Regions from separate parts of the Psychrobacillus sp. FSL K6-2843 genome, predicted to be linked through region 2. Evidence: riboswitches for the same ligand, from Rfam matches in the RefSeq annotation. Region 2 holds a riboswitch; the other holds the start of a gene.

Region 1 (15,019 bases), 1.1 Mb from region 2:
TAATAATATGGTACATTGACATCAGTAAAGTCAGATTAATGGGAATGGGGTATGGAATCGTGACAGCGTGTAAACCACCAAAAGAACAGCATGAACGCAAGCCTGACTGGCTAAAAATAAAGTTAAATACCAATGAGGATTATAAAGGCTTAAAAAAATTAATGCGTGAAAATAATTTAAATACAGTTTGTGAAGAAGCAAGATGTCCAAACATTCATGAATGCTGGGGATCGCGACGTACTGCGACATTCATGATTTTAGGAGCTGTGTGTACAAGAGCTTGTCGTTTTTGTGCTGTAAAGACAGGTCTTCCTAACGAGTTAGACTTAGCAGAACCAGAGCGAGTAGCAGATTCAGTTGTCATTATGAATCTAAAACACGTAGTTGTAACAGCGGTAGCCCGTGATGATTTAAAGGATGGTGGTTCGGAGGTCTTTGCAGAGACAATTCGAGCAATTCGTCGAAAAAATCCTTTTACAACTATTGAAGTATTGCCTTCAGATATGGGTGGTATTGAGCAAAACATTCGTAATATAATGGATGCTAAGCCGGATATTCTAAATCATAATATTGAAACAGTACGACGTTTAACTCCAAGAGTTAGAGCGCGTGCTCAATATGACCGATCTTTAGAGTTATTAAAACGTGCTAAGGAAATGCAACCGACTATTCCTACGAAGTCTTCGTTAATGCTAGGTCTAGGGGAAACATTTGAAGAAATTATAGAGGTTATGGATGATTTACGTGCTCACGATGTAGATATCATGACTATTGGCCAATACTTACAACCAACAAAAAAACATCTTAAAGTACAAAAATATTATTCACCAGCTGAGTTTGGAGAATTACGTAAAATTGCCATGAGCAAGGGCTTCTCTCATTGTGAGGCAGGACCACTAGTTAGAAGTAGTTATCATGCGGATGAACAGGTAAATGCAGCAGCGAAGCAACGACAACTGCAAGGTGAGGAATTACTAGCTATTCAAAATAGCTAATGGATGGTGAGCGAATGATTATTGCTGAAGGTTTCACTTATGAAGTGATTGAGGATTTTCGAGAGGCTTTTAAAGAAGAAGCATTTATAGAGCGTTATAGTGAGATTTTAACGAAGTATGATTATATAATGGGCGACTGGGGCTACGGTCAGCTTCGTCTAAAGGGCTTTTTCGAGGATCGAAATCATAAAGCAACATTTGATACGAAAATTAGCACTATGAAGGATTACTTATACGAGTATTGTAACTTTGGGTGTGCTTACTTTATTGTTAAAAAAACAGGGGTAGCACCAAAAACGGTCCCACTCGAACTAGTAAAAGATAAGAAAGAAAACCTTGAGCAAGATCAATTATGATCTGCTCAAGGTTTTTCTTTTTATAAAAATCTATACAATATTCCACTTTAGCTCAGTAATTCTCTTAGATAATCTCTTAGCTCCGTTGCTTCAGCTTCAGATCTATTAAAAACATGCTCTAAGTAGCCAGGTTCTTCCACATCATCCGACCCAATAATAGCTGATCGATTGTATTGAATGTCCATCACAAGTACCTTACCGAAAAATCGAGAACTCTGGACAATTGCTAAATCATATCGCTGGCTTTCTCCAGTAAATCCAACGAATCTTGTTTTTGTATCTTCGACGTCATCATACAAGAAAAATCGTTCCACCCTTGACACTCCTTCCTTACCTATGAATTATGGTACTATAGAATAGAACTATATATCAACTGACCAAGAATTAGGAGGCTGTACAATGTATTTTGTGGACCGTAAAAGTATTGCAATGACATTGAAGCATATGAGAGAATTGCTTGACTTAATAGATAGTAAAAAAGATTGGAATGAAAATAATATAACGAAACTTGCATTAGAGCGAGTGGGACAAAATATGATTGAGTCCATTATAGATGTAGGTAACTCAATGATTGATGGCTTCATCATGAGGGATCCAGGTGGCTATGATGACATAATTGATATTTTGACTGATGAAAAAGTAATTACAGCTGAGATGGATGCGCCTTTAAAAGCTGTTATTGAAATGAGAAAAGAGCTTGTGAGACATTTCTTTTCCGTAGACCATAAGCAATTAGAAAGTGTTCTAGTGAAAAATCTCCCTTATTTACAACAGTTTCCAGAAAGAGTAGAAAATTATTTAATTAATGAGCTTGGGCCAGTTTCAGCATTTTTACCGGAAGACTCCGATGTCCGCCTATAAAGGATACTTTTTAGATTTAGATGGAACTGTATATAAGGGACTAACACCAATTCAGGAATCTGTAGATTTTGTACATTATTTGCAAAACAATGGGATTGAACCTTTTTTCGTTACTAACAACTCTTCTATGACTCAAAAGCAGCTACAAGCGAAGCTAGCGAAGATGGACATACATACTACTGAGGAGCAAATTATCTCTTCATCGATTGCAGCTGCTAATTACATTGCCGAGCATTATCCTGCAAAAAGCGTTTTTATGATTGGAGAGAAGGGCTTGGAGGATGCTTTATGTTCTGTAGGAATTGAGCCAACGGATGACTTAGCAGAGGTGGTTGTCATGGGAATAGACCATAAAGTCAATTACGAAAAGCTCGCACAAGCTTGTTTGTCAATTAGGGCTGGAGCGGCGTTTATCTCTACAAATAGCGACCACGCTTTCCCAAGTGAAAGAGGCTATCTTCCAGGGAATGGAGCGTTCACCAAATTAGTAGAGCATTCTACAGGTGTTGAACCTATTTTTACTGGAAAGCCGCAACCGTTTATGCTTGAGTTTATTCAAAAAAAGTATGGGTTTAAAAAAGAAGAGATGGTGATGATTGGAGACAATTATCAAACAGACATATTAACCGGCATTCACATGGGAATTGATACTGCTCACGTCAATACTGGAGTTAATAGAACGGAAGAAGTTCAAATGTTCCTTCAAAAACCGACTCATTTTTTAGAAACTTTACATGACTGGATAAAATAAAACACCATTCATTGTTTGGAAGAACAATATAATAACTGTATTAAATAAGGTATTCCTGTTGAGCTTAGAACAGAGAATACCTTATTTCTTTTTCTCACTCATAAATGGAGTAATGCTATTTATGGAATGAATGTATGAAATTGATTTAATAGATTAAAATATATAAAAGGTATCGAGAGAATATCTTCTCGATACCTTTTAAAATAATGGATTTTCTTCAATGTATTTATATATTTTGGCTACAAGATCTTCGGAAGATTCACCCTCTACCACATCACCGTTCACTATGGCGAAAAGTGTTTCGGAACATAGGGAACAATAGCTAAGACAGCCATATTCTAACACATCTAAATCAGGATCCTGTTCTAATATATCAAAAGCTTCTTGTGAACCATTTGCAAGGTTGCTTATACAAAATTCAACCATTGGATTCATAGCTGTCACCTCACTACATCGTCATGCTACTCTATTTTTTTATAAAGGTCAATTGTGAAGTTTTATTGTGAAATGTGTCACAATCATTTATAATTTGAGGAGACATTGAAACAAAAGGGAGAATATTTATGCGAAAATTAGTATTGTTAGGTGGAGGATATGGGAATATGCGCGTATTACTACGCCTATTACCAAATAATTTGCCAGATGATGTAGAACTCACATTAATAGATCGTACACCATTTCATAGTTTAAAAACAGAATTTTACGCGTTGGCAGCAGGCACATCATCTGATCATGAAATTAGAGTGGCTTTTCCAGAGAGTGACAAGTTAAAAATTACTTATGGAGAAATTGAGAAAATTGATGTAGAAAACAAACAAGTAATTCTACAAGATGAAAAAATAATTCCATACGATGATTTAGTAATTGGACTTGGCTGCGAAGATAAGTATCATAATGTTCCAGGAGCGGATGAATTTACTTATAGCATTCAAACAATTGGGCGCTCTAGAGACACATACAATAAGATTGGTGGATTACCAGCAGGTTCTGTTGTAGGAATCGTGGGGGCAGGTCTAAGTGGAATCGAGCTTGCGAGTGAGCTTCGTGAAAGTAGACCAGATTTAAAAATTAAATTATTTGACCGTAGCCCTCGAGTATTAAGAGACTTTCCAGAACGCTTAAGTAATTTTGTACAAAAATGGTTTGATACAAATGATGTAGACGTGATAAGCAATTCGAATATCACAAAAGTGGAACCAAACAAATTATATAATCATGATGAAATAATTCCGGTAGATGTTGTAGTTTGGACAGCCGGTATTCAGCCAGCTGCTCCTGTTCGTGCTTTACCTGGAGAGAAGGACAAAACTGGTCGCATCATCCTTACTCAATATCATGATCTACCAAGTTACGATAATGTCTTTGTAGTTGGTGATTGTGCATCCTTGCCGTTTGCTCCAAGTGCACAGCTAGCAGAGGAACAGGCAGAGCAGATTGTGAAAGTACTGCAAGCACGCTGGAAGGGTCAGCCACTACCAGAAAAAATGCCAGATATTAAGCTTAAAGGCTTTATGGGATCTCTAGGTAAAAAGCAAGGCTTTGCTTATTTGGCAGATATCTCTGTTACTGGACGTATTGCAAGATTGATGAAATCAGGTTTACTTTGGATGTATAAACGCCATAACGGATAAATTAAAAAAGCTTGGAAACGTGGAGTTAAACGCGTTCCCAAGCTTTTTATTTTTTTATAAAATGCTTTCTCTGGGAAAAAGCATTTTACTTAATAAGCTTATTTGAGTACTTTTTGAAATGATACTTAACGTTATTCTGCTATATAACCGTACTTTTCGAGGGCAGAGAATACAGGCTTTAACTGAATATAACCTTCCCCTATAACTTCCTCGTTTATCATTATTAATGGGTAGAAAAACTCATCATTTGCAATTTGATTGGCAATTGACAGTTGTTTTTCGTCTTCTATTGGCTTTTCTATATCAATATATAAAAATGTTATTTGATGTCCAGGAAATTTTCTGGTAATTGCAGCTTCTAACCATTCATACGTGTCCTTAGAAGAAGGAGCATTCACACAGCTTGCACATACTATATCGGCACCGTAAATTTCAACAGTGAGTTTTTCTTGTGCCATAAAATACTTGTCCCCTTTAACTTATATATTATTTTACCCATCTATATTATAAAGGGGATACGGAAATACTGTCAAAAAGCGAATATCCTTTAAATGATAGAGTTTTAATATGATAGCTTTAGTCATGATTGTTTCATGCACTAACGGTTGTTGATTTAGTTAGTCTGAAAGTCCAGGAATGCAAATCAACTAAAAGGTGGTAATACGAAGAAAGCCTCTACGTCGAATTTTTATGATACAATACTAATCAAATAGAATAATTTCCTTCGGGGTCGGGTGAAATTCCCAATCGACGGTGTTGAGATTATATCTCTAAGCCCGTGAGCCGCTTTTAGTGTGCAGGATTTGGTGCGAGTCCAAAGCCGACAGTTATAGTCTGGATGGGAGAAGGAGTAAGCAAAACATTTTAAAATTGCAATTTTAAAATGTATTTTTTGCTATGCACTTTCATCCCATCACAACCGTGTTGGGAATTTTTTTATTTTACAACAATTTTATATTATTCCTTCGGGGTCGGGTGAAATTCCCAATCGACGGTGTTGAGATTGTATCTCTAAGCCCGTGAGCCACTTTTAGTGTGCAGGATTTGGTGCAAGTCCAAAGCCGACAGTTATAGTCTGGATGGGAGAAGGAAGCAACGCAAGTAGACTTTTGAAAATACATATTCACTAGTCTTATTTGACGAAGCCAAATTTACCTCTCATCGAAACTCCGACAAAAAATGTTCGGGGTTTTTTATTTTGAGAAAGAGGTGAGGAAGATGTTTACAGGGATTATTGAGGAGCTAGGGGCTGTTCAGCAGATGAATATGTCTACTCAATCGATGGAAATTTCCATTGGAGCTAGCAAAATTTTAGAAGATGTACAGCTTGGCGATAGCATTGCTGTAAATGGTGTGTGTCTAACTGTTAAAAAGTTTACGAATGATCTGTTTGTGGCAGATGTGATGCCTGAAACGGTTAAATCGACAAGCTTACAGCAACTTAAAAAAGGTTCAACAGTGAATTTAGAAAGAGCAATGTCTGCAAATGGCAGATTCGGCGGTCATATTGTTTCTGGACATGTCGATGGTGTTGCAACGATTCTTCGAAAGAGACCAGCTTCCAATGCAGTATATATCGACTTAGCAATGCCAAAAGAATTGCTTTTTAACTGTTTAATGAAGGGCTCAATCACCATTGATGGTACAAGCCTGACGATTTTTAATGTAACAGATTCTATAATTACTGTTTCTTTAATACCACATACATTCAAGGAAACTGTGCTTGGCTTAAAACAGACTGGAGAAATTGTCAATATTGAAACGGATTTAATTGGCAAGTATGTAGCAAAGCATCTAGCCAATCAAAATACAGGAAAAGTGACTGTTGATTTCTTACAAAAAGCCGGATTCTAAAGGAGTGGAATGAAATGAATACTATAGACGAAGCAATCGTTGCATTAAAGCAAGGTGAAATCATCATTGTAGTCGATGATGTAAATCGAGAAAATGAAGGTGATTTTGTCGTAATAGGTGAGTATGCAACACCTGAAAACATTAATTTTATGGCAGTGCATGGTCGTGGCTTAATATGCACACCCATTTCAAATGAAATTGCAGAAAGATTGTCATTAGACCCAATGGTAAATAAGAACACGGATTCACATCAAACAGCCTTTACCATTAGTATTGATCATAAATCAACAACAACAGGCATTAGTGCATTTGAACGATCTTATACAATTCTTGCACTATTAAATAATCAAGCTGTAGCAACAGATTTCAACCGTCCAGGACATGTATTCCCTCTTATCGCAAAAAAAGGGGGAGTTATAGAGCGTCGTGGTCATACAGAAGCAGGTGTAGAACTAGCTAAATTATGTGGTTCAAAAGAAGTCGCTGTTATTTGTGAGATTATGAACGAGGACGGTACAATGGCACGCATACCACAACTTGAAAAAATTGCAGAAAAATTTCAAATGAAGTTTATTACGATAGAAGATTTAGTGAAATACACAGAAGCGAATTATAAAGCTTACGTAAAAGGAGAATGAGCATGGGACAAATTTTTGAGGCACAGCTAGTCGGTACAGATTTAAAAATAGGAATTGTAGTAGGAAGATTTAATGAGTTTATTAATGACAAATTATTAAGCGGTGCACTAGACGGTTTAAAACGTCACGGAGTTGAGGAAGGAAATATTGATATCGCTTGGGTGCCAGGAGCATTTGAAGTACCATTTATCGCAAAGAAAATGGCAAATACGAAAAACTACGATGCAATAATCGGCTTAGGTACTGTAATACGTGGATCTACTACGCACTATGACTATGTATGTAATGAAGCAGCAAAAGGCATTGCAAAAGCAGGCCTAGATACGGGTATACCTGTTATTTTTGGTATAGTGACAACGGAAAATATTGAACAAGCAATTGAACGTGCAGGAACAAAAGCTGGAAACAAAGGCTATGACAGTGCGGTTTCTGCAATTGAAATGGCGAATTTAAATCGTTTATTTTAAGAAAAGAGAATCGATACACATGACATTGAATATAATATAATTGGTTGGCTGTGAATACTGGCAAAGTGCTATTTATGAAATTAACCGACAAATTTTTTTAGCAATTCTTATTGAGAATTACCTATTCTCACTTTTCCAATAGTATATTTAAAGCACCTCTGAAACATGTACTGGTTTATTTGTACATGTACAGAGATGCTTACGTTTTCAGTGAATTAGCCTAAGTTATTTACTAGATTGAGGGAAACTTGTAAATTGTATAGACGCCATCCTTAAGAGGAGCTGCTGTTAAACAGCTATAAGACTACGAACGGTAAGTTGTCCAAGATATCTGCCGGGATTTGCAGAATATCCTATTACTGTTGGGGAAGTAACAGTAGCATTGATGACAATACGACCTGTATTTCCTAATAAACCAACTGCTAAAAGAGCATCTCCAGATGCAATTGCTACGTCCTGAGAGCTACCAGAGTTAGCATCGGTAAATAAAGGAATAGTTGCTATAACAATTCCTAAAAGATTTACTACCTCTAAAGTTGCAGTTACTGAGACAGTCTCGTTACCTGCATACGCATAAAACGCGCTAAGTGGCAAAGCAAGTCCTAGAATTGGTAAAGTTCCAATGTCGAAAATGCTTTGGAATGTAACCGTTTGGTTGGATGCTGTATTCGGTGACCAGATATAAGCGCTGCTGCCATCAATTAAAGGAGACAACATAGCTGGTGCGGTTGGTACTGCTGGTGTTGGAAGAGTACCTGGTAAAGCAGCTGTATCAGCAATGACTTGAGTATTTGCTGGAGTTGTAAATGCTTGTAAGGTTAAAACCATAAAAAAACACCTCCTCGAAGTTTATTTGCCAACAAATGGCATACTGTAACATATGAACTTTTAGTAGAGGAAGCTAGTCTAATAGACTAGAATTGAAAATAAATTTATTTTGGAAAGATATATTGGGGAATAAAAGCCTGAAGTAACACGATTCTAGCTATTTATTATTAATATTAAGTAAATAGTCTATATACAAATCATCGTAAAAATGATTTGTATTTAAGAATAAAACAGGGTAAATAATTATTTTATGAATCTTAGGGAACACTCTTATCACGGTGTGTTTTGTGGGGAGTAAACACTTCCATTTAACCAACAATTATTCTATAATGATTATAGCGAAAGGAGTCGACATATATGACTGATACAATTAACGAACAAGTACAAGAAGTTTTAGATAAATTGCGTCCATTCTTACTACGTGACGGCGGAGACTGCGAGCTTGTTGACGTTGAAGATGGTATTGTAAAATTACGCCTTTTAGGAGCATGCGGGAGCTGCCCAAGTTCTACTATCACGTTAAAAGCTGGTATTGAACGCGCTTTATTAGAGGAAGTACCTGGAATAGTAGAAGTAGAACAAGTATTTTAATACCAACACATATAAAAAAGAAGCCTGAATGAGGCTTCTTTTTTTCACCCTCGCATTTCCTGCCAACGCTCTTTTGCCATTTCAATTAGCTTGGGTTCTATAGAGGTACTTTGTTTTTCGATTACTTTGGAAAAATAACGCGTTGCTAATTCTCGGTCACCTATTCTTCTAGAAAGCTCTGCTATCATATATATAATTCGTGTCTCGGACATTTGAGTTCCATTGTAATCTTCGCTAGAATAGGAGTCTGAGTAACGATCTCTGGCTATTTCTAGAAATCTATTTTCATCTTCTTTGTTTTCCATCATGCGGTAGAGCCAAGCAGTACGAAGTGCTAAGCCAGCAATAGAGACAAATTTTTCTTTTTTTAACGTTCCACACAGTATACCTAATTTATATGTAGTGATCCCGTCTTGTGTCGATCGGACGTCGCCATAGGAACGTGGTGTCCAATTAGTCGATATTTTCTCTTTAACGATTTCTTTAAGTCCAGGTGCAAAATACTTGGTGAAGTCATCGGTAAAAGAAAAGCCACAATGCTCACAGACAAATACATTATATAATAACGGGTTGATATCTTTATTTTGATATATTGGTTGAAAGTCTGTTTCATGAGATTCGACATTTATAAATTTTGAACGTATCTTGGTTGATTTAAATTTGTTTTTACAGTGTAAGCATTCGATATCTTTTTGGTAATATGGAGGTATTTCCATTTTATCTTCTCCTTATTCTCGTTCTTGGTTTTATTATACTGTAAAAATATTTCGAAAGCGAGGTAACTTAAGTAGTTTTCCTTGTATAGATTGTGATTAAATTGATATTATATAAATAAGGAAGGAATGTGATTCAGATGACAGAAGTAGTTAATTTGTCTGAAGCGGCAGCTTACCGCGTCAAAGAGATGATGGTTCACAACGAGGAAGAAGGTTCACTTCTCCGTGTATCTGTTAACGGTGGCGGATGTAGCGGTCTTTCTTACGGTATGGGATTTGAAAAAGAGAAAAATGAAGACGATATAGTTTTACATCAGCATGATTTAGAAATAATTATATCTAGTGAAGATGCTTCTATTCTCCAAGGTACAGTCATCGATTACAAAGAATCGTTGATGGGTGGAGGCTTTACCATCGATAACCCTAATGCAATTGCATCCTGTGGCTGTGGTTCATCATTTAGAACTGCTAAAAAAGAAGGCACACCGGAAAGCTGCTAAATATTCGAAAGAACATTTTCTTACTTAAGAAAATGTTCTTTTTTAAAGGATAAGAAAGTAAATTACGTTTGGAAGTCAATGAGGATCTAACTGGTTGCTCTCGCTTTCCCCCATTTGCTTGTTGGGACAGAACTAGGCGCTTGCGCTTTTCTTGTTGTCTAGCTCCAGCGCCTTGCCCCTCGAGGTCAAATGGGAAAAAGCTGCGGTGGCTGAAGAACTGCCTCCTCGCTTTCCCCCATTTGCTTGTCGGGACAGATCTAGGCGCTTGCGCTTTTCTCATGGGCTAATTGTCTGTATATTCCCACCTTTGCAATGTTGTTAAATAGTGTTGAAATCCTATTCTAAAAGGTCTAAAATAGGATGTAGTGAAAAATTTGTCGGAAAAATGACAAAGTCCATTTCTAATTGTGAATTATTCGTATCATTAGATTCATAAAAAATATAAAAAGGTGGTTGCGATCTTCGTGAAAAGACCAACAATTCTAGTATTAGGTGCAGGTTATGGTGGATTATCTACTGTAGTGAACCTTCAAAAATTAGTAGGTACCGATGAAGCAGATATTATTTTAGTAAATAAAAATGACTATCACTACGAGTCTACTTGGTTACATGAGGCTTCAGCTGGAACTTTACGTCCAGACCAAGTGCGTTATGATATTCAAGGTGTTATAAATAAAAGCAAGGTACAATTTGTAAAAGCAACTGTCGAAGGCATTGATGTTAATACTAAGAAGGTAGCAACAAGTGCTGGAGAATACACATATGATTATTTAGTAATCGGTTTAGGCTTTGAAGGTGAAACATTTGGAATCACTGGTTTAGATAAATATGCACTATCAATTGCAAATGTAAATGCTGCTCGTCAAATCCGTGATCATATCGAATACCAATTTGCTACATGGTCTACAGAAGAAAACAGAGACGATGCTCGTTTAACTATTGTAGTAGGAGGAGCTGGCTTCTCTGGTATTGAATTTTTAGGTGAATTAGGTAATCGTATTCCTGAGCTTTGTGAAGAATACGATGTACCAAAAGAAAAAGTACGCGTTGTCTGCGTAGAAGCTGCTCCTATGGTATTACCTGGTTTTGATCCTGAGCTAGTTGAATATGCTGTTCGTCAATTAGAAGCAAAAGGAATCGAGTTCTCTATAGGTACACCAGTAGTAGAAGCTACTCCTGAAGGCGTTAAAATTAAAAAAGGCGAAGAAGAATTTGAATTCATCAAAGCTGGTACTGTAGTATGGGCTGCTGGAGTTCGTGGAAACCGCTTAATCGAAACTTCTGGTATCGAAAATATGCGTGCTCGCGTTAAAGTTGAAAAAGATATGCGTGCACCTGGATTCCCAGACGTATTCATCGTTGGTGATTGTGCTCTAATGATTAATGAAGAAACAAATCGTCCATACCCACCTACTGCTCAAATTGCTATGCAACAAGCTGTAACAGTTGCTAAAAATATCGTAGCCCTAATGAAAGGCGAAAATACAAAGGAATTTGTTCCTGAACTAAAAGGAACAGTTTGTTCTCTTGGTGAGCATGATGCAATTGGAGATGTAATGGGTAGAAAACTTACTGGTACTAAAGCATCCATCATGAAAAAGGTTATTGATAACCGTGCTCTTTTCATGATCGGTGGAGTTCCATTAGTGCTTAAAAAAGGTAAATTTAAATTATAAAAGAAAAACAATACATGGCTCCCACTGTAACTCTCAGTGGGAGCTTTTTTAAAGTATAAAAGGTAAGTATGCTTTTGTTAAAGGAGATGGATTATTTGTCGAAGGATAAACGAGGAAATGTCTGGTTGGGAGCTGCAGGATTAGTTTTAAACAACAAGGGTGAATGGCTAGTTGTTAAAAAACGATATGGTGGCTTAGAAGGAAGATGGTCTTTACCTGCAGGCTTTGTAAATGGTGATGAAACAATTGAACAGGCTGCCGTACGTGAAGTTAAGGAAGAAACTGCGGTAGATTGTACAGTTAAAAATATGATCGGTTTTAGAAGTGGGGTCTTACAGGGAAAAATCAGTGATAATATGGCCATTTTTCTTCTTAAACCAATTGAAGAGGAACCGATTATTCAAGTGCAGCTTTCTGAGCTATATGAGGCCAAATGGATACTTCCAAGTGATTTACTGAAAGATGAGAACGCTTCTGTAATGCTGCATGAATTAGCAGCTGCGTCTTTAGAAATTGGCTTTCCAACTATCGAAGGGATAAATCCTGGAGACATATTTGGGTATACTAGCTATAAATTATTCATAAAATAATCCGAACATAAATAGACTAAATTCATGTCATTAAAAATTCAACTGTGACTAGCTCTACTAATAGTGGTTAGCTTATAGAACTTCGATAAAAAGTCTTATGAAACAAAGCACATTTTTCATAAGACAGTCTATTTTTCTTTACTTAAGCACTTTTAAAACACGTATCAAATATATTTTGTTTTTTATTTACAAATATATTAATCCGTGATATATTATCTGAATATTAAAATAAATATTCAAGGAGGCGTATTATATGATTAAATTTAAAACAGAAACTGCAAAGTCTTGTCCTTATTGTAAAGGTGAAGGATATTTCCAACTTAGACTTGGTGGATCAGAAACGTGTGGCTGCTGTAATGGCTCTGGAAAAAGTAATAAGAAGATTATTTGACAAAAATGTGAAAAGAAACAAGTACATTGAATCCACGCCTCCGTTAAGGTAAACTATTTAGAGATACTACGGAGGTATATGAATATGAATTTTACAATTACACAGATGATTCTTTCAGTACTAATTTTTCTAGTTATGTTTTTTGGAATCGCCTTCTTATTAAATATGTTACTAAGAATGTCCTGGTTTGTGGCTATTTTATATCCACTAATTGTGGTATTTATCATTGATGAGGTAGGGTTCTTTGATTATTTCACTAACCCGGGTTCTTCATTCTCTGCTCTAGGAGATAAGTTTGTTTCTTTGCATATGGCAGATATCGTAATTTTAACAAGTGGTTTTGTAGGAGCAATTATTGCGGGGATCGTTATTAAAATGCTTCGGAAAAGTGGATATCAAATGTTCTAAAAAGGGATGGCCTTATAGCCATCTTTTTTTTATTGGTAAGAAAAAGCATATGCATAATTCCGAAGTACATATATAGCCTCAAGGTAACTATATAGAAAGGTATGGGAAAAAGAAACGAATATTATGTATCAATCGACTAATGTATTAGAAAAGGAGGGGTGGTATTGAAAAAGTGTGTGATTATAACAGTAATGATGCTAGGGAATCTATTGTTATGGGGATGCTCGGATGAATCAAGCAACAGTTCAATAGACCAAAACACTACAACAGAAGTAACCATTGGTAATCCTACTGCACAAGAAATTCTGGAAATTGATTCAAAAGCTGATATTTTTCAGTGGGATAGTATAATCTATAGTACGAATATTGAGTGGGTTAACGAACTTGTCTTAACAGAAGGTGATTTAGTAGGGAAAATTGAGTATAACACTTCTAATCCAATGGATTTTAAAGATTCTACAGCAAATATTCTGCCCATTGGTACTGAAATATTTAAAGCTAAAGAACGTAATGATGTACTTATTACTAAGTATAATGATGAATTAAAATACTATTATCACTTAGTTGAAGGATAAACAACAAATAGAGTCCAATTAGGAAAAAACAAGAAGCGCATTCGATTTAAGGCGAATACGCTTCTAGAGATAATAAAATACTAAACAAGTTTAACAGTACCTGTTATTTAGAGAATAATGCACAGTAGTTGTGGGCAAGAGGAATGTATATTTAAACTACATTTGATTTAACTCTTAATTTGTAAAAAAGCTATAAAATCACGGTGTAAATAATGATAGATATCATAATCCCAGTTAGGGCACCCATAAATACCTCTATTGGTTTATGACCAAGCAACGTTTTTAATTCTTCTAGCTTTTCTTCACTTTTCTTTTGTCCCCAACCTTTTGTCTGATTCACAAATGCCTGAAAATCTACACGCATTTGATTGATAATAATGGCTTGCTGGCCAGCCTGGAATCTGACACCAGTTGCATCGAACATCACTATAACTGCAAATACAGTAGCAACTGCAAAGAGAGGTGAGTCTAAACCTGTCTCAAAAGCAATAGCTGTGCAAAGAGAAGTTACAGCCGCAGAGTGGGAACTAGGCATTCCACCAGTAGAAGTAAATAACTTCCAATCAACCTTTTTGGTGACCAAAAAATGAATAGGTATTTTCACGAACTGAGCAAAGAAAATAGAAAATAGAGCAGCTAGTAATGGAGTATTTTGGAGGATTGTCAGAGTAGACACAGCCTTTCAAGGAAAACTTTAGTTACTACTAGTATAACATATTACTACTATTCGAAAAATCAAACTTGTTGCTATATAATGATAATGTATCCAAATTATCTAGGGGGAAAAATAATGATTATAAATACTAATGAAGTATTATTCGAAGAAGTGCAATCAGAAACACTAGTGGTGGGCATTCCAAAGCATCCTGAAAACACAGAGAAGTGGGATGCATTGTTAAATGCTTTTGGAGACCACATCCTAGAATGGGTAAAAAGCGGAGACATTTCATCAGATTTAAAAAAACTAGTAAAAGTACCAGTTGCTAATCAGGAAACTGTAAAAAGAATTCTTTTTGTCGGGCTTGGTGACCGCAAAAAGTTAACTCAAGAGAACATTCGTGAGGCATTTGGCTTAGTAGGCAAAGAACTTCTTTCGAGTAAGCCAGAGTCTTTAGCAGTTTGGATACCATCATTTACATCAGAAGCAGCTACAGAAGCCGATGTAGCGTATTTAGCAGCCGAAGGAATTGG
Region 2 (15,019 bases):
CTTGTAATTCGATTACATCGTCCCCATATGCTCCCCGCTGAACTATTTGTTCGGAGAATGCTTGAGTTGTTTGTTCTTTAGTTAACAACATATAACTGGCTGTACAAAATATTAAGCCAATTAGGATGTATTTAATCTGTTTCATATGACATCTCTCCTTTTTAACTAGCTTGGATAAACTGGATTAGTTTATACATATTAACTTTTAAAAAGGAGTTTTTAGTAAGAGATAAATTATCTTATATTCGGAGTTTATAGTTTTATTGTATTTGCTTACTTCTTAATCGATGATTTTCATTTACAACAGGCGCATTCTATGAATTCTTGAGTAACTAAAAAAGTCCAATTTCTAAATTTTAAATTAAGAAATTGGACTTTTTTATATTAAAATTTATCTCCAATTTTAGTAGTAATGATATTGATGATGGATAACTGATTAAAAATTCTATCAGCTTCTCAAAAATCCTCACATTCACACAACGCTAATATCCCTAAAATAAAAATGGATCATGACTAATAGTCAAGATCCATCTTGTTGATATAAATTTATTCCACCAAGGTTTTGTTAGTGAATCATTGTGATATGAACTAATTTGTATCTTCCCTTATAAAATATTCGTGCTTTTCAAATCTTGTTCTACGTGATAAGATATGTGCCTGCTTTACTTTCGACAGGCCAAAAATCCATAAAAACAGCATAAACGGTACCATTAACAATATTTCTAACCCTGTGAAGGTTAGTATGCTATTATAAATTATGTGTAGAAACAATGGGGCAGCTAATGCATAAAAAACCTCATATTTTATTTTTTTGGTAGAAGTAAATTTAGCTCTTCCAATATAAAATCCCATGACAACCCCAAATAATGCATGACTCGAAACGGGAAGTAATGCTCTTAAAAAAGCTTCGTCCATTCCGAAGTTTAAGAGGTAAAGGATATTCTCTACCGTGGCAAATCCAAGAGAAACACTTGCTCCGTATAGAATTCCGTCATATGGATCATCAAAGTCTATGTGGTTGTATAAGGCTACCATTAAAATCAACCATTTAAAAAATTCCTCTAAAGCGCTTGTCACTAAAACATTGCGCAAAAATAGAGTATCAAACAAATGCTCCTCAGTTAGAACGTGCTGAATAAACATAATTGGAAATGTTAATATAGCACCATAAATAAAAGTATGTAACAAAAGTCTTGAAGGTTCTTTCGAAATTTCTTTTCGAAGATAGAAATAACTTAAAAGCGCAAGAGCCGGTGCTATTGCACAGGAAAGTAGTACGAACATTTTCTTACTCCTTCCACATTACTAATAATAGTATACAATAATTTCTAATCATTTTGTAAAAAAATTGGAGGTTATATAATTGAAAACAATTTTACTCATCCATACAGGCGGTACTATTTCTATGCAAGTAAATGTAGTTACAGGTGCTGTGATGCCGTCCGAAAAAAATCCACTTATGGTGGAGGCAGAAAAACTAAAGGGCTTTGCAAATATTATAGAAACTGAAATCTTTAATCTCCCATCACCACATATTACCCCTTTTGAAATGTTACGACTTAAACAATTAATTGATCAATACATTCAAGAAGGAAATATTGATGGAGTAGTTATTACACACGGAACCGATACATTAGAGGAAACGGCCTATTTTTTAGATTTGACCATTGGAACCACTATTCCCATCGTACTTACTGGAGCTATGAGATCGGCAAACGAAATAGGATCGGATGGTTTATACAATTTAGTAGCTGCTATACAAGTAGCTTCATCAGATGATGCACAAGGTAAAGGCGTATTAGTAGTATTAAATGACGAAATACATACAGCCGAGAACGTAACGAAAACACATGCTAGCAATGTAAGTACATTTCAGAGTCCTCAGTATGGACCTATAGGATTTATCTCTAAGTCTATTGTGTATTTTCATCATTCACCTAATCATCAACCAATATTTCCGATTCAACAAATTAACAAAAGGGTTGCTCTGTTTAAGGTATATGCAGGAATGGAGCCTGATCTTCTTGAGGCATCGGTTAACTTAGGGTTTGATGGTATTGTTCTAGAGGGATTGGGTCAAGGTAATGTTCCACCAAGCTTAGTACCCGTTATCCATGATATTTTAGAAAAGAATATACCCATTGTTTTAGTGTCAAGATGCTTTAATGGCATTGCGCAGGACGTATATGGATATGTAGGTGGAGGAAAAGGATTGAAGGAGCGTGGGGTGATTTTCGCTCAAGGTCTAAACGGGCAAAAAGCTCGACTAGCTCTCCTGATCGCCTTAAACCATCTGAACCCTGAGCAAGCTCTACATAGTATATTTAGTAGACAAGAGAAATAGCTATAGTTTTTAACAAAAAGAAGAAAGCTATTTTGCTTTCTTCTTTTTGTTAAATAATATGTTCTTTTATTTATATACCTAAAACAGAGATAAAACTTGTTACTAAACTTTTTTTCTGTATCCATAATTGAAATTGAGTAATCATTGTAATAAGTTGCGCACTATTTGTATCATAGTTTTCCATAAATTCTTTTTCGGAATAAACAAATGGAAAACCCAATACTTCTTTCAAGCTAATTTTAATAGGTTTTTCAGTTAAAAATATTTTTAGTTGTTCTAATTCGAAAGAAATCACTTTCCACGTATCTATATCAATTTCATTGAATGCGTAATAATCAAATTCTTTACAGCACTTCTCGAAGACGGGCAGCATATAGCTAAAGTTCTCTTCTGTGAAATAAATAGAAGAAGTATTCCAGCATTCCCCTTTATATATCAGGTAATATCTCTATATAACAAGTACCTTCCAGATTATGTACATCGGTAATAATTTCAATCATTTAGAAACTCCTTTATAGAAGACAGTTTTAACAGATGTTTGTTTATTCACATGCGCACTTTCTTACAAAGCTTTTCTCTTTATTTCTGTAGCAATTTGTTCTCCATGAAATCGACCGTTTTCTATAAAAATTTCATTTGCATTATTGCCCGCAGCGATTACTCCAGCTATAAAAATCCCCTCTACATTAGTCTCCATCGTATCCGGGTTGTGAAAGGGTTTACCGGTAGTGGCATCTATTGCTACACCCATCTTTTCAATAAATGAATGATCTGGATGATAACCTGTCATAGCGAAAACAAAGTCGTTTTCAATCGTAAATTCACCGTCGGGACCCTTTAAAGTTACACTATCATCATTTATAGCCATAACTTCCGTATTGAAGTGCATATTTACTTCATTATTACGTACACAGCCTTCAAATTCTGGTAGAACCCAAGGCTTAATACTTTGTGAATATTGCCCTTGACGGTACACTACTGTCACATGCGCGCCCGCCTTATTGAGTTCAAGTGCAGCATCGATAGCTGAGTTTTTGCCCCCTATCACCAAAACATTTTGGGCAAAGTAAGGGTGCCCTTCCTTAAAATAATGGAATACTTTTGGCAGTTTTTCTCCAGGAATACCCATATAATTTGGATGATCATAATATCCCGTAGCGATAATAACATTTTTCGCTTTATAAGAGCCCTTAGAAGTTGTAATGACAAAATGATTTGAAGCTTTTTCCACATTTTTTACATGCTCATATTTATTAACTTGAATATTTTTACGTTTTACTACTTCGCGATAATAAACCAAGGCTTGATTTCTTTTTGGTTTTCTTTCCTCTACGATAAACGGTACATTTCCAATGGCAAGCTTTTCACTGGTACTAAAGAAAGTTTGATGGGTTGGATAATTATATATCGCATTTACAATGTTACCCTTTTCTATAATGAGCGTTTTTAATCCTAACTCTTGTGTGGAAATTGCTGCAGAAATTCCACAAGGTCCTCCTCCAACTACTACTACATCAATAATTTGTTCCAAGTACAAAACTTCCTTTCTTACTTTTTACTAATCATTTACAACCTTTAAGAGTAATGATATGGCATTCTGGTTTAGCACCAAGGCGCAGCGGTACGCCTGTAGTACCAAACCCATTGCTTATTAACTCTGCTTTATTTTCCTTCAATCTAAAACTACCCTTTTCATATATCCCTAAAGGACCAATACGAATTTGACCGCCATGTAAATGTCCAGCCAACATTAATCGTGGGTTACTTATTTTTTGAGCCGCATGAAAGAATGCTGGTGCATGTGTTACAAAAATTAAGATATCCTCTTCTTTTACATCCTCGAAGGCTTCTGCTATATTTACTTTTCCGACAAAGCCATCATTAATACCTACTAATCGCAAGGAAGGATTTAGATTAGAAAGAACTACAGAACTATTGTTCAAAATATGAATATCAAGGGATTCGAACAAAGTTAATAAGTTACTTTCACCGACTTCTCGGTCGTTATTACCATAAACATAAAAAACAGGGCCAAGCTTTTTTAATTGCTTTAAATTGAATTCTGTCCGATTCAATGGTACTCCTTTTTCCGTGAGGTCTCCACCAATAACTACTACATCCACCTTTCCGATAATACTGTGGATGAGTTCATCTTTAATTTTCCGACGGTGAATGTCAGATATAAAAAATATATGGAATTGCTCTCCTTTAGGTATTTCTTTTACACAGAGACTATGTTCTTTGACATTCGTTTGAAATGCTAAAAAGAGCATATATGTGAAAAGAAGCAAGCACAATACCAAAACTGTTATTACTATATACAACATTAAATCCCCCCTAACCATTATAAAAAAAGCACAAGCGCCTATATCTACCCCGAAAAGCAAATGGGGAAACACGAGAGGTATCAGCTATAGCTTCAGCATGACTATATTATCTTTCAAACAAAAAGACAGGGATTTTATCCCTGTCCTTAAACCATTCGTTATATTGATTATATTACTCATCTTTATCAATATGTAACACTCGAAAACCTGACTTTTCTAAGTCTTGAATAATTCGATCTAATTTTTGCTCATTGTCAATTTTAAGAACTATTCGGCGCACTAGCTTGTCAGTTTCATCAAATGTTACTAGCGAAATTACAGAAGTGTGATACTTATGCAAAATGTCGGACATTTTCAGAATTCTTCCTTCAGATTCTACAGAAGTAAAGGCAATTCGAGTGCCCTTTGTATTCATACCAAATGCACTTTTAAACTGATGAATTGTGTCATAGCGTGTGACTATGCCTAAGAACTTCTCATCTTCTACTACTGCTAAAATTGGAAAATCATATAGCTTCATAAAAGCCTGTTCAAACACATCACTAGTTTGAACAAATGTATCTTCCCTTGTTACAACATCAGATACCTTTGTTTGTTTCAAAAAAGTATCTTTATCTGTGTTGCTATAAAAGAACGCCTTGTATAAAAGGTACTTGTTAAACATCCCCTTATACTTTCCATCCTCAATAATTGGTAATGCATCAATATCCTTTGCCTCTAGTTCATTTAAAGCGTCCAAAACTGAAGCATTGCCTTTAATAGTTAAGCATTTTTCCTTTGGTATCATTACACTTTTTACAAACATACAAACACCTCTTTCCAAAACGGTCTATACCTATATATTCTATAAAAAGTGAATTTATCCTTCCAACTTGTGATTATGGCAGAATTAATTTTTGTCCTTCATAAATTTCATTGGAAGCTAGTCCATTTGCAGCTTTTATCTTTTCGACTGCTTCTGGATTATTGTAGTAGTTCATCGCGATTCGATATAATGTTTCATTACCCTTAACTATATGAATTTTCGCGTCTTTTTTTGGTTCTTGTACAGTTTCTTTTTTAGGCTGAGTTGGTGCTGGTGTTGCTGCCTCCTCCTTTTCTTTAGGTTCAACTGCCGGAGGGGCTGGAGTTGATTGAGGCACTTCTGTTGTATCTTCTGGCTTCTCTGCTTCTGAAGTTTGATTTTCTTCCGTTTCGTTTGCCTCTTCTCTTTCTTCCTCTTCTTCACTGCTGCTGTTCAAATTCGAAATTGGCTTAGTAACAACCTGTATGATTCCTTCGTCTTCAGTTGAGGCTTCGCTTTCTGGTTGATAAAAAAATTGTACATAAATCAAAACACTTGCAGGCAATAAGATAAATATAAAAAACAAGGATGGGATGAGTATATTCTTTTTCTTTTTCTTTTTCTTTTTACCTGGTGGATTTCTTCTACTTCTTCTCAATTCAGTTGCTTCACTCTCTACACCAATGGACTGTCTATGTTCGTCAATCTTTTTTTGATAATCATCTTTACTCATATTAGTCAAACTCCATTCTTCCACTTATCTACTACTATTATGACGAATTTTGTTGAAAATGTAAATGTTGTTAAGTATTATAGGATACTGCCTAATCTACTTTTCCAATCTAATACTGTAGCATGGATAAGGGGTTTATCGTGTAAATGAAATAACTCTTGAAGATTTAAAGAACATTTTGAACAGCAATTTAAAGGCTTGTCTATCAGCTTTTGATCGAAATAGGCAATTACCTGTTCCCTAATACAATTCTCATTTTGTAATAGCGTGTACAAGCTTTGAATTTCTATCCATTTTTTTTGTCGAATATTCTTAAACAGTTCTATAGTTTCCTCTGTTGACAATACCATTTTCCAATAATCTAAAATTCTTTCCGTTGTTTCAGATAACTGCACCTGATTTTCATTGGTCTGATATGCAAGGATAATATCCTGTTCGTCGGGAAAATCCTGCATCGCAACAAAATAAGCTTGTTCTACATCGGATAACATATAAAGAATGGAGGCTATGGACTGTTTTCCGTCTCTACCTGCCCGTCCAACCTCTTGCATATAATTGGCAACGGAGGTTGGTATATGATCATGTATAATTTGTCTAATATTATCCTTATGTATACCCATTCCAAAAGCATTCGTAGCACAAATCCAATCTAAATGGCCTTGTTGGAACTGTTGCTGAATGAGAATACGGTCATCTTGATCCATTTTAGAATGATAATAAGCGACTCTGATGCCCTTTTTTTGTAACTCTTCTGTATAAAATTCAGTTTTTTTCCTCGACTGACTATATAATATACCAGGTCCAGTAGTGCTAGTAATCCTATTTAATATCCATTCTACCTTTTCTTTTTGGCTCTCCACCTCATGTGCTTCGTAAGCAATATAAGGACGATCCAAGGAATGAATATATTCAAATGGCTGTTCCATTAACAAGGTAGTTTTTATATCTTTTACAACTTCCTTTGTGGCTGTAGCAGTTAAGGCTAGCACGTTTGCCTTTCTTAACGATTTAAGCGACTCAGAGATCCTTAAATAATCAGGTCGGAAATCAAATCCCCACTGGGAAATACAATGCGCTTCATCAGCAACTATAAAAGCTAAATTTAAACTAGCTAACCTTCTTTGAAAACGCTCATTCTGTAACATTTCAGGTGATGTAAAAATAAATTTATAATTTTGTAAACCAGATAACGCCTTTTCTCTTTGCTCGAAGGATAAAAATGAATTGATGGCCACTACTCTTTTTTCTCCCATCATTTTTAACTGCTCTACCTGGTCCTGCATTAAAGAAAGCAAAGGGGATACTATTAGCACCGCTCCATTCTTTAAATATGCTGGTAGCTGGAACAGCAACGATTTACCCATCCCAGTGGGCAAAATAGCTACTACATCCTCTCCAGCTAGGACTTTTTCGATTATTTCCCTCTGTCCTTCTCTAAAATCTTTATATCCAAACCTAGTTTGAAGAATGTGTTGAAGTTCATCCATTTTCTTTCTCCCCTTTAGCTAAAGCCAGTCTAATTTGAAAATAGCTTAACTCAGGTATGTTCTCGCGAATTAACCTCAATTTTTTGGTTTGATGTTTATTGGAGAATTCTAGCACTTTTTTTATTTGGTCGTTCAATATAAATGATGTCAATGATAAACTTCGATCAGCTGCTGCTATTTCTATTAAGTGATCTTCGATTGTATTTGCTTTTAAAGATCTTAGGGCAGCGATATCTTGGATAGAGTAACCTTCCTTTAAAAGCTGTTCGGTCTTTAAAGCGGATTGTGTTAAAGGACTATGTACAAAAATCTCTTTTGTTAAACCTATTAAATCTGGATGACTTTCTTGATTGATGTTATCTAAGACAATATGCAACGCTTCTACAAATTGAAGCTTCATATCTATAATAGATTCTCCACACTCCTGTGCTAATTGCTCCCATGTGAGCCCACTAATGTGATAACCGCTCATTCGATAGACTAATAGTATACGATGTATTTCCTGTAACTCAGCAATTTGAAGTAAATGCTCTAACTGACTTTTAAAGTCCTTTTGAAATGTTGATGATTTATAGTCTCTCCCTCGTAAGTAATCTTTCACAAACTGGTGAACCGAATAATCTTTTTGATTGGGAATAAATCTAGTTTCATTTTTATTAAAATAAGATAGTGTTTGGACTACTAATTCTAATCTTGACCAGAACAATTTTTCATTTCCCCTTAGCTCCCAGCCATTAAACAAAGGTTCTGTATATCCAGTTAACTGTTTTAAACCTTTATGACTAATCCTTAGTAGAGAATCTTCCTCTTCAATCCAGTTGTTTTGTTGGAGTTTAAACAACTGCTGCTTATATTCTTCTTGTGTTAACTTCGGATAAATAGAGAAAAAACGATGTAGATTAAAATAAGTGACATCTTGAATGGTTTGTCCAGATTTTTTCCCTTTTAATAAGTAAAAGGAAGCCATTGCTGACCGTTCCCCATTAAATTTTTGAATAACATTTAGTAATAGTTGGCTAAAATACAATTTAAATACCTCACAGTTTGAAAGTATTTTTGTTGAAAAGAAACGTAAACAGCTTTAGAATGAATAAGATAGCTAATTCTTATAAGTAGAATTAAAGGAGAGAATATACTAATGGCAAAATATACTATAGTAGATAAAGATACGTGTATCGCATGCGGAGCTTGCGGAGCAGCTGCTCCAGACATATATGACTATGACGATGAAGGTATTGCCTTTGTTATTTTAGATGATAACACGGGAACAACGGAAGTTCCAGAGGAACTGATGGAGGACATGGAGGATGCATTTGAAGGCTGCCCTACCGATTCCATTAAAGTGGCTGAAGAATCATTTGAAGGCGACGCTCTAAAATTTGAATAGTATATTAATGCCAAGAAGGATGACTAGCTCATTTTTCTTGGCTTTTTATATTTCTATAAACTTAAGTGGCAGGTTAATACTATACCTACAAAAAAATAAAAACCGCAGACAAACTAGAAATTGTCTAGTTTGCCAGCAGTCATACATATCTTTAATTTATATTTGGAACTTTAAACGACTCGCTCACCTTGTCTAGTATAGGCTTCAATCGTTTAAATAGAACAACCATAACAATTGTAACTATAATACCTTTTATCAGATTAAACGGTAAAATACCGAAAATGATAGAATTAAATAAAGCTGTTCCTGTTTCCGCTGGGAAGTTTAAAAAGTACGAATACATTGGTAAGAAAACGTAATAATTTAACAGGCTCATACCAAGGGCCATACAAACTGTCCCGACGCCTAAACCATAAGCAATCCCTTTAGAGGAAGAAACTTTACGATAAATGACATAAACAGGTGTCAAAAACAAAATACTAGTTGCGAAGTTAGCCATATGACCGACTGGAACGCCTGTAGGACTTCCTGAAAAGAACCAATCTAGTACGTTTTTCATGAAAGCTACAATGATTCCTGCAATTGGCCCCATAGTGATTGCAGCAATTAACGCTGGGATATCACTGAAGTCAATTTTCAAATAAGCTGGTAAAACTGGTAACGGAAATGCAAGCAGCATTAAAACGAAAGAAATACTACTTAGCATTGCGATTGCAATAAGCATACGCGTCTTACTTTTTGCCATAAATCCTCTCTCCTTTTGCGATTCACTCCACAAGAAGAAAGGTTCAGTTCGTTATCAATACTCAAAAAATCCCTTAAGCAAATAAAGCTTAAAGGAGAAAAAGGTACACTTAAATAAGCGTATCCGTATAAGAGCATACGAAAAACGACTGCACCTTCACCTTCTCCCATCCAGACTATACTGTCGGCTTTGGAATTTAACCAAATCCTGCCATTTACGGCTCGCGGGCTCAAGAAAAAACTCTTCTAATACCGCCGATCGGGAATTTCACCCTGCCCCGAAGATGAATCAATATTTTATTGTCATTCAAGATTATCTTGAATTACAATCATTTTATCAAACTATATTAATATATGCAATACAACTGTTTCGATTTAAGTATATTAACAGATGAACCTTTTTTATGAAATTAAAGTACAGTGATTTTTTGTTCACCTTATATATAACTGTAATAAATAACTCTTTCCGACTATAAAACTTGCCTGAACGGTCATAAATTTTTCTGTCCGGTTATAAACTCGTCCGAACGGTCGTAAATTTTTCTATCCGGTCATAACTCTCGTCCGAACGGTCATAAATTTTTCTATCCGGTCATAACTCTCGTCCGAACGGTCATAAATTTTTCTATCCGGTCATAACTCTCGTCTGAACGGTCATAAATTTTTCTATCCGGTCATAAATCTCGTCTGAACGGTCATAAATTTTTCTTTCCGGTCATAACTCTCGTCCGAACGATCATAAATTTTTCTATCCGGTCATAACTCTCGTCTGAACGGTCGTAAATTTTTCTATCCGCTCATAACTCTCGTCTGAACGGTCATAAATTTTTCTATCCGGTCATAAATCTCGTCCGAACGGTCATAAATTTTTCTATCCGGTCATAAAACTCGTCCGAACGATCATAAATTTTTCTATCCGGTTATAAAACACTTTTTTCGTATAAAAAACCCAATAAAAAAATCGACCGACTAATTAGTAGGTCGATTCTTTATTATTCAGTGGTTCATCATGTACCCATTAGGGCCAATTGGGATTGGTAAATTAGCTGTCAAATCAAATCGATCCCATTGCTTCTGTACAACATTTTCTAGACGAACTGTTTTATCGAAGCTTGCAGCTGTTAATGTAAAGGCTTCAATCATAAGAATAGAATCTTCATATTCCAATGTTGCCAAATCTAATGCTTCGTCAAATGTTATTACAACCGTGTTGCCTTCCTCTGATACCTCATAACTAACATCTTTCGGTACAACAGTCGTATAAAGATCATTTGCTGATTTTGGCATATCTTTAAAAGCATTCTCAAACTTAGCATCCTTTGGAACAAGGAATGTCAGTCCGCTATTCATTGTGTGTTTAAAATACATTCGTTCTTTGTTTCCGCTTGCCAATTCCTTTTTCCCTATTACTCCTACTTGGTCCCAATTGATAGCTGTGCCATCCTCACTTAATCGTTCCAGGAAGGAAAAATCCGTAAAAATATGACGGATTGTATCAGTATACACTCCGGAAGTAGCTGAAGCAGCATCATAACCATGCCCTTTAGGTAAATAGTGTTGAAGCGTATCGCCATCTGAAACTAAATTACCTTGCAAGGGCAAATATTCCTCGAACCCTAGAGCAGATTCATCTATAGTGCTTGCATATTTTTCATATAACTGAAGACTATTTGGCAATCCGTCAGTAAAATCTTCGTTTATTTTATCCCTAGGTATAATTATTGTGATTGGGTAAGCTTCTGCCCCTTCTGTTACAGAAAAATGAAATGGAATTCCATCATTTAAATCATCTTCATATACAGTTCTAGCGTTGTTAAAGGCTTGAACGGGCACTAATTCACTTTCGACAGCTAAAGAATTGACTACATCATTTGAATTTTCTATAGCCGCATCTTCCTTGGCTTCCATTCCGCCCTCTGTTGTTTCTACCTCAGAGGCAGGAGCAATGTCCAACGTTCTCAACATGTCCGATTTGTCTGTAGCCTGTTGCTGGATTGCAGATTTTTCACTACTTGTGCCCAAGTATGAAGAAATTAAGAACGTTAACAACAAAACAGAAGCAACAGACACTAAAAGTGGCATCCATTTAGAAAACGATTTATTATTTCGTATAACTTTATTTAAATCGGAAGAATCCATTTCTAACTTCACTCGATTGTATACTTCATCCTTCGAACGATTATCTGTGAACTTGGGCATGTTGTGTAAGAGCTCATCTAACGCTTTATTCTTTTCTTCTTGATTACTCATGTAAAACATTACCCTCCTTTTGTTTATCAGATAATTTTTCTCGAAGTGATTTAATAGCTCTATGCTGAGTAGTCTTTACCTTACCTTCTGTCCAATTTAATACTTGTGCGGTTTCAGCAATGGACAGCTCTTGAAAATATCTCATAATGACTACCATTTTCTGATCTCCAGTACATGTATCTAAAGCTAGTAGCAAGGCTTTCATTTCATCATTTAAAACAGTAAAATCCTCCGGCAACATGTCTTTTGATGCAAGCTGTGTAGATTCCCAGTCAAAAGCATCAAACATTCTCTTCTTTCTAACGGAATACTTTCGAAAATGATCAATAGCCACATTTTTTGCAATTGAAAATAACCATGTTTTCTCGGAGCTTTTTCCCTCAAACTTACTGTAAGCTCTTAGAACACGAACATAAACCTCCTGGACCAAGTCTTCCGCAGTTTGTCTATCTTTAACTAGATAGATCAAAAACTGAAAAACGTCTTGATGATAGGTATCATACAAGCGGTGGAAAACGGAGTCATTCATAATGCTCCCCCCGTTCTTTCAATTAGTCGTTTCATCTCCCGATTTGTTACATTAGCTTAATGGCAATTGAATAATAAATGTTGTGCCTACCCCGACTGTGCTTTCAGCTGATAGGTGACCTTCGTGTCTTTCGACTATATTTTTGGCAATAGCAAGGCCGAGGCCAGTGCCAGCTTTCCCTCTAGTTCTAGCTTTATCGGCTTTATAAAACCGCTCAAAAATATAAGGTAAATCCTCCGCAGGTATACCAAATCCAGTATCCGATACCTTTATAATGATTTGGTTTTTGTACTTCTCTAACAGAACGGAAACAGAGCCTTCTTCCGGTGTATGCCTTAAAGCATTATCAATTAAGTTCGTTAAAACCTGTTCCATACGATCTTCGTCTATCTCAATTTCGATTAATTCCTCAGAAGGTATATTGTGATCAAACTTTAAGCGAACGTTACTTTCTTTCGCAGCTTGGTCAAATTTTTGGGTGATCCTTTCGATTACCGAAACAATTTCTGCTTTTTCTTTGTGTATGCTCAAATAACCTGATTCAAGTCTTGCTAAATCTAATAACTCTGTTACAAGTCTACCCATACGTTTAGATTCATCATAAATAACCCGAATCATTTCATTTTTGTCTTCTTCTGTCGTGACTATTTCATCGATAATGGCTTCACTGTATCCTTGCAGCATAGAAATAGGTGTTCTTAGCTCATGAGAAACATTAGCGATGAAATCTGAACGCATTTTGTCTAATCTATGTTGCTCAGTCATGTCGCGCAATACGACCACTGCCCCACGAACAGATTCATTGCTATAAAGAAGGCTGATCGACACAGAGAAGTATGATCCTCTTATTTCTAATTCCTCATCTAATTCTTCTTCTAAATGCAATACATGCTCTAGAAGATGCTGAAGTTCATCAGGTAAATCTGATTTGTTAGCAATGTCATTTTCTTCATGCCATTTATTTAACAGTTGGTCAGCCTGTGGATTACTAACCTGTACTTGAAATTCTTTGTTGAACGTAATTACGGCATCTGTCATAGAAGTGAGAATACTTGAAAGCTGTTCCTTTTCCTGATTGATTACCTCCACATGATGCTTTAATTGCTTACCCATTCTGTTAAATGCAGAGCCAAGCTCCCCTATCTCGTCTCTTTGCGTATAAGGTACCTTCGTTTCAAAGTTTCCTTTTGCTAGCTCTAAAGCCGCCTCACGCATCGATCGAAGGGGAGATGTGATTTTAGAAGAAAGAAAGAAAGTAAGCAAGGTTGTAAGTAACAGAGCTATAAATCCAGACAGAAATACAATTTTTGTTGTATTATTAGAGGTTTTATTTACAACTTCTAAGCTTTGATAAATAAAAACTGCTCCATGAACCTGTTCGTCAGCTTCTAGAGGAGATGCCAAAATTATATAGTTTTCCATTCGATTTTCTTCTGTCATGGATGGCATTAGCATTTTCTTAATAATTGTTTTATCCGAAGTATAAATCTTGGAAAGCTGCTCGTCTTCTAATATTTTATCATTGATAACTTCTTTATTGAGACCCTCTTGAACGGAGAGGAATACAGAATCTGCATTTCTTACAATTAATGTATTTGTTTCCGAGCCTAAAATATCACTAATAATGGAGAGGGAATTCTCTAGATTTTCATGCTGTTCTACAATTTTCCCTATAGTAGCAGCTTCTTGTCTAAGAATTTCTTCCGCTTGTTCTGTATGAAAGTCTTCTAAAAATTCTAGCATTAGGACTGTAACGATAAACAACACAAATAAGACGAGAAGCAATATGGTTCCCCATAGCTTCCCGACCACACTATTCCAAATCCTATTCATTTCCTACCTCGAATTTATAGCCAACTCCCCAAACAGTTACAATCATTTTCGCAGCTTTTTCAGAAACTCTATTTAATTTTTCACGTAATCTTTTTACGTGGGTATCTACTGTACGTAAATCTCCAAAGAAATCGTAATGCCAAACTTCTTTTAACAGCTGTTCCCGATCAAAAACTTTATCTGGCGCTTTAGCAAGGAAGTAAAGCAATTCATATTCTTTTGGAGTTAAGCTAACTTCTTCACCATCTGCAGTGACTCTATGTGCATCATGGTCAATGGTTAAATGAGGAAATACAACAATATCCTTAGAAATGGAAACTGTCTGTGATGGAGAAAATGCTGCTGATCTTTTCAGAAGTGCCTTTACTCTAAGAACAACCTCTCTTGGACTAAAAGGTTTTACAATATAATCGTCCGCTCCCAATTCAAAGCCTTCTACACGATTAGCTTCTTCGCCCTTAGCTGTTAAAAGAATAACTGGTGTGTCTTTATGTTCTCGAAGCTCTGTAATAACCTCTATACCATCTTTTTCAGGCATCATAATATCTAGGAGAATACAATTATATTCATTTTCTAAAGCGAGCAAAAGAGCAGCTTCTCC

Evidence for each region. Region 2 has a riboswitch for FMN ahead of MKY94_RS08800 (ECF transporter S component). Riboswitches for the same ligand answer to the same signal wherever they lie in the genome.
Region 1: linked by a shared signal. The riboswitch ahead of ribE (riboflavin synthase) and the one ahead of MKY94_RS08800 (ECF transporter S component) in region 2 are both predicted to bind FMN.

The regions. Positions count from the first base shown of each region.
Region 1 covers NZ_CP152021.1:2,886,356-2,901,374, reverse strand. The annotation lists gene lipA (lipoyl synthase) at 60-995, shown strand; gene MKY94_RS14720 (YutD family protein) at 1,010-1,351, shown strand; gene MKY94_RS14715 (DUF3055 domain-containing protein) at 1,399-1,665, opposite strand; gene MKY94_RS14710 (DUF86 domain-containing protein) at 1,751-2,212, shown strand; gene MKY94_RS14705 (TIGR01457 family HAD-type hydrolase) at 2,199-2,963, shown strand; gene MKY94_RS14700 (YuzB family protein) at 3,162-3,398, opposite strand; gene MKY94_RS14695 (NAD(P)/FAD-dependent oxidoreductase) at 3,527-4,594, shown strand; gene MKY94_RS14690 (YuzD family protein) at 4,726-5,052, opposite strand; FMN riboswitch at 5,311-5,448, shown strand; FMN riboswitch at 5,552-5,689, shown strand; gene ribE (riboflavin synthase) at 5,813-6,448, shown strand; partial or broken gene ribB (3,4-dihydroxy-2-butanone-4-phosphate synthase) at 6,463-7,047, shown strand; gene ribE (6,7-dimethyl-8-ribityllumazine synthase) at 7,089-7,553, shown strand; gene MKY94_RS14670 (hypothetical protein) at 7,842-8,381, opposite strand; gene MKY94_RS14665 (NifU family protein) at 8,739-8,972, shown strand; gene MKY94_RS14660 (DUF2225 domain-containing protein) at 9,017-9,688, opposite strand; gene MKY94_RS14655 (iron-sulfur cluster assembly accessory protein) at 9,826-10,188, shown strand; gene MKY94_RS14650 (NAD(P)/FAD-dependent oxidoreductase) at 10,653-11,864, shown strand; gene MKY94_RS14645 (NUDIX domain-containing protein) at 11,960-12,454, shown strand; gene MKY94_RS14640 (YuiA family protein) at 12,708-12,845, shown strand; gene MKY94_RS14635 (YuiB family protein) at 12,924-13,253, shown strand; gene MKY94_RS14630 (hypothetical protein) at 13,418-13,828, shown strand; gene MKY94_RS14625 (divergent PAP2 family protein) at 14,019-14,495, opposite strand; gene MKY94_RS14620 (leucyl aminopeptidase) at 14,619-15,019, shown strand, end outside.
Region 2 covers NZ_CP152021.1:1,758,303-1,773,321, reverse strand. The annotation lists gene sleB (spore cortex-lytic enzyme) at 1-91, opposite strand, end outside; gene prsW (glutamic-type intramembrane protease PrsW) at 589-1,284, opposite strand; gene MKY94_RS08845 (asparaginase) at 1,364-2,344, shown strand; gene MKY94_RS08840 (hypothetical protein) at 2,415-2,639, opposite strand; gene MKY94_RS08835 (YpdA family putative bacillithiol disulfide reductase) at 2,907-3,875, opposite strand; gene MKY94_RS08830 (metallophosphoesterase) at 3,907-4,671, opposite strand; gene MKY94_RS08825 (CBS domain-containing protein) at 4,844-5,476, opposite strand; gene MKY94_RS08820 (LysM peptidoglycan-binding domain-containing protein) at 5,550-6,188, opposite strand; gene MKY94_RS08815 (RecQ family ATP-dependent DNA helicase) at 6,266-7,675, opposite strand; gene MKY94_RS08810 (helix-turn-helix domain-containing protein) at 7,668-8,702, opposite strand; gene MKY94_RS08805 (ferredoxin) at 8,814-9,062, shown strand; gene MKY94_RS08800 (ECF transporter S component) at 9,214-9,807, opposite strand; FMN riboswitch at 9,962-10,096, opposite strand; gene MKY94_RS08795 (hypothetical protein) at 10,803-12,056, opposite strand; partial or broken gene sigX (RNA polymerase sigma factor SigX) at 12,049-12,591, opposite strand; gene MKY94_RS08785 (ATP-binding protein) at 12,637-14,418, opposite strand; gene MKY94_RS08780 (response regulator transcription factor) at 14,411-15,019, opposite strand, start outside.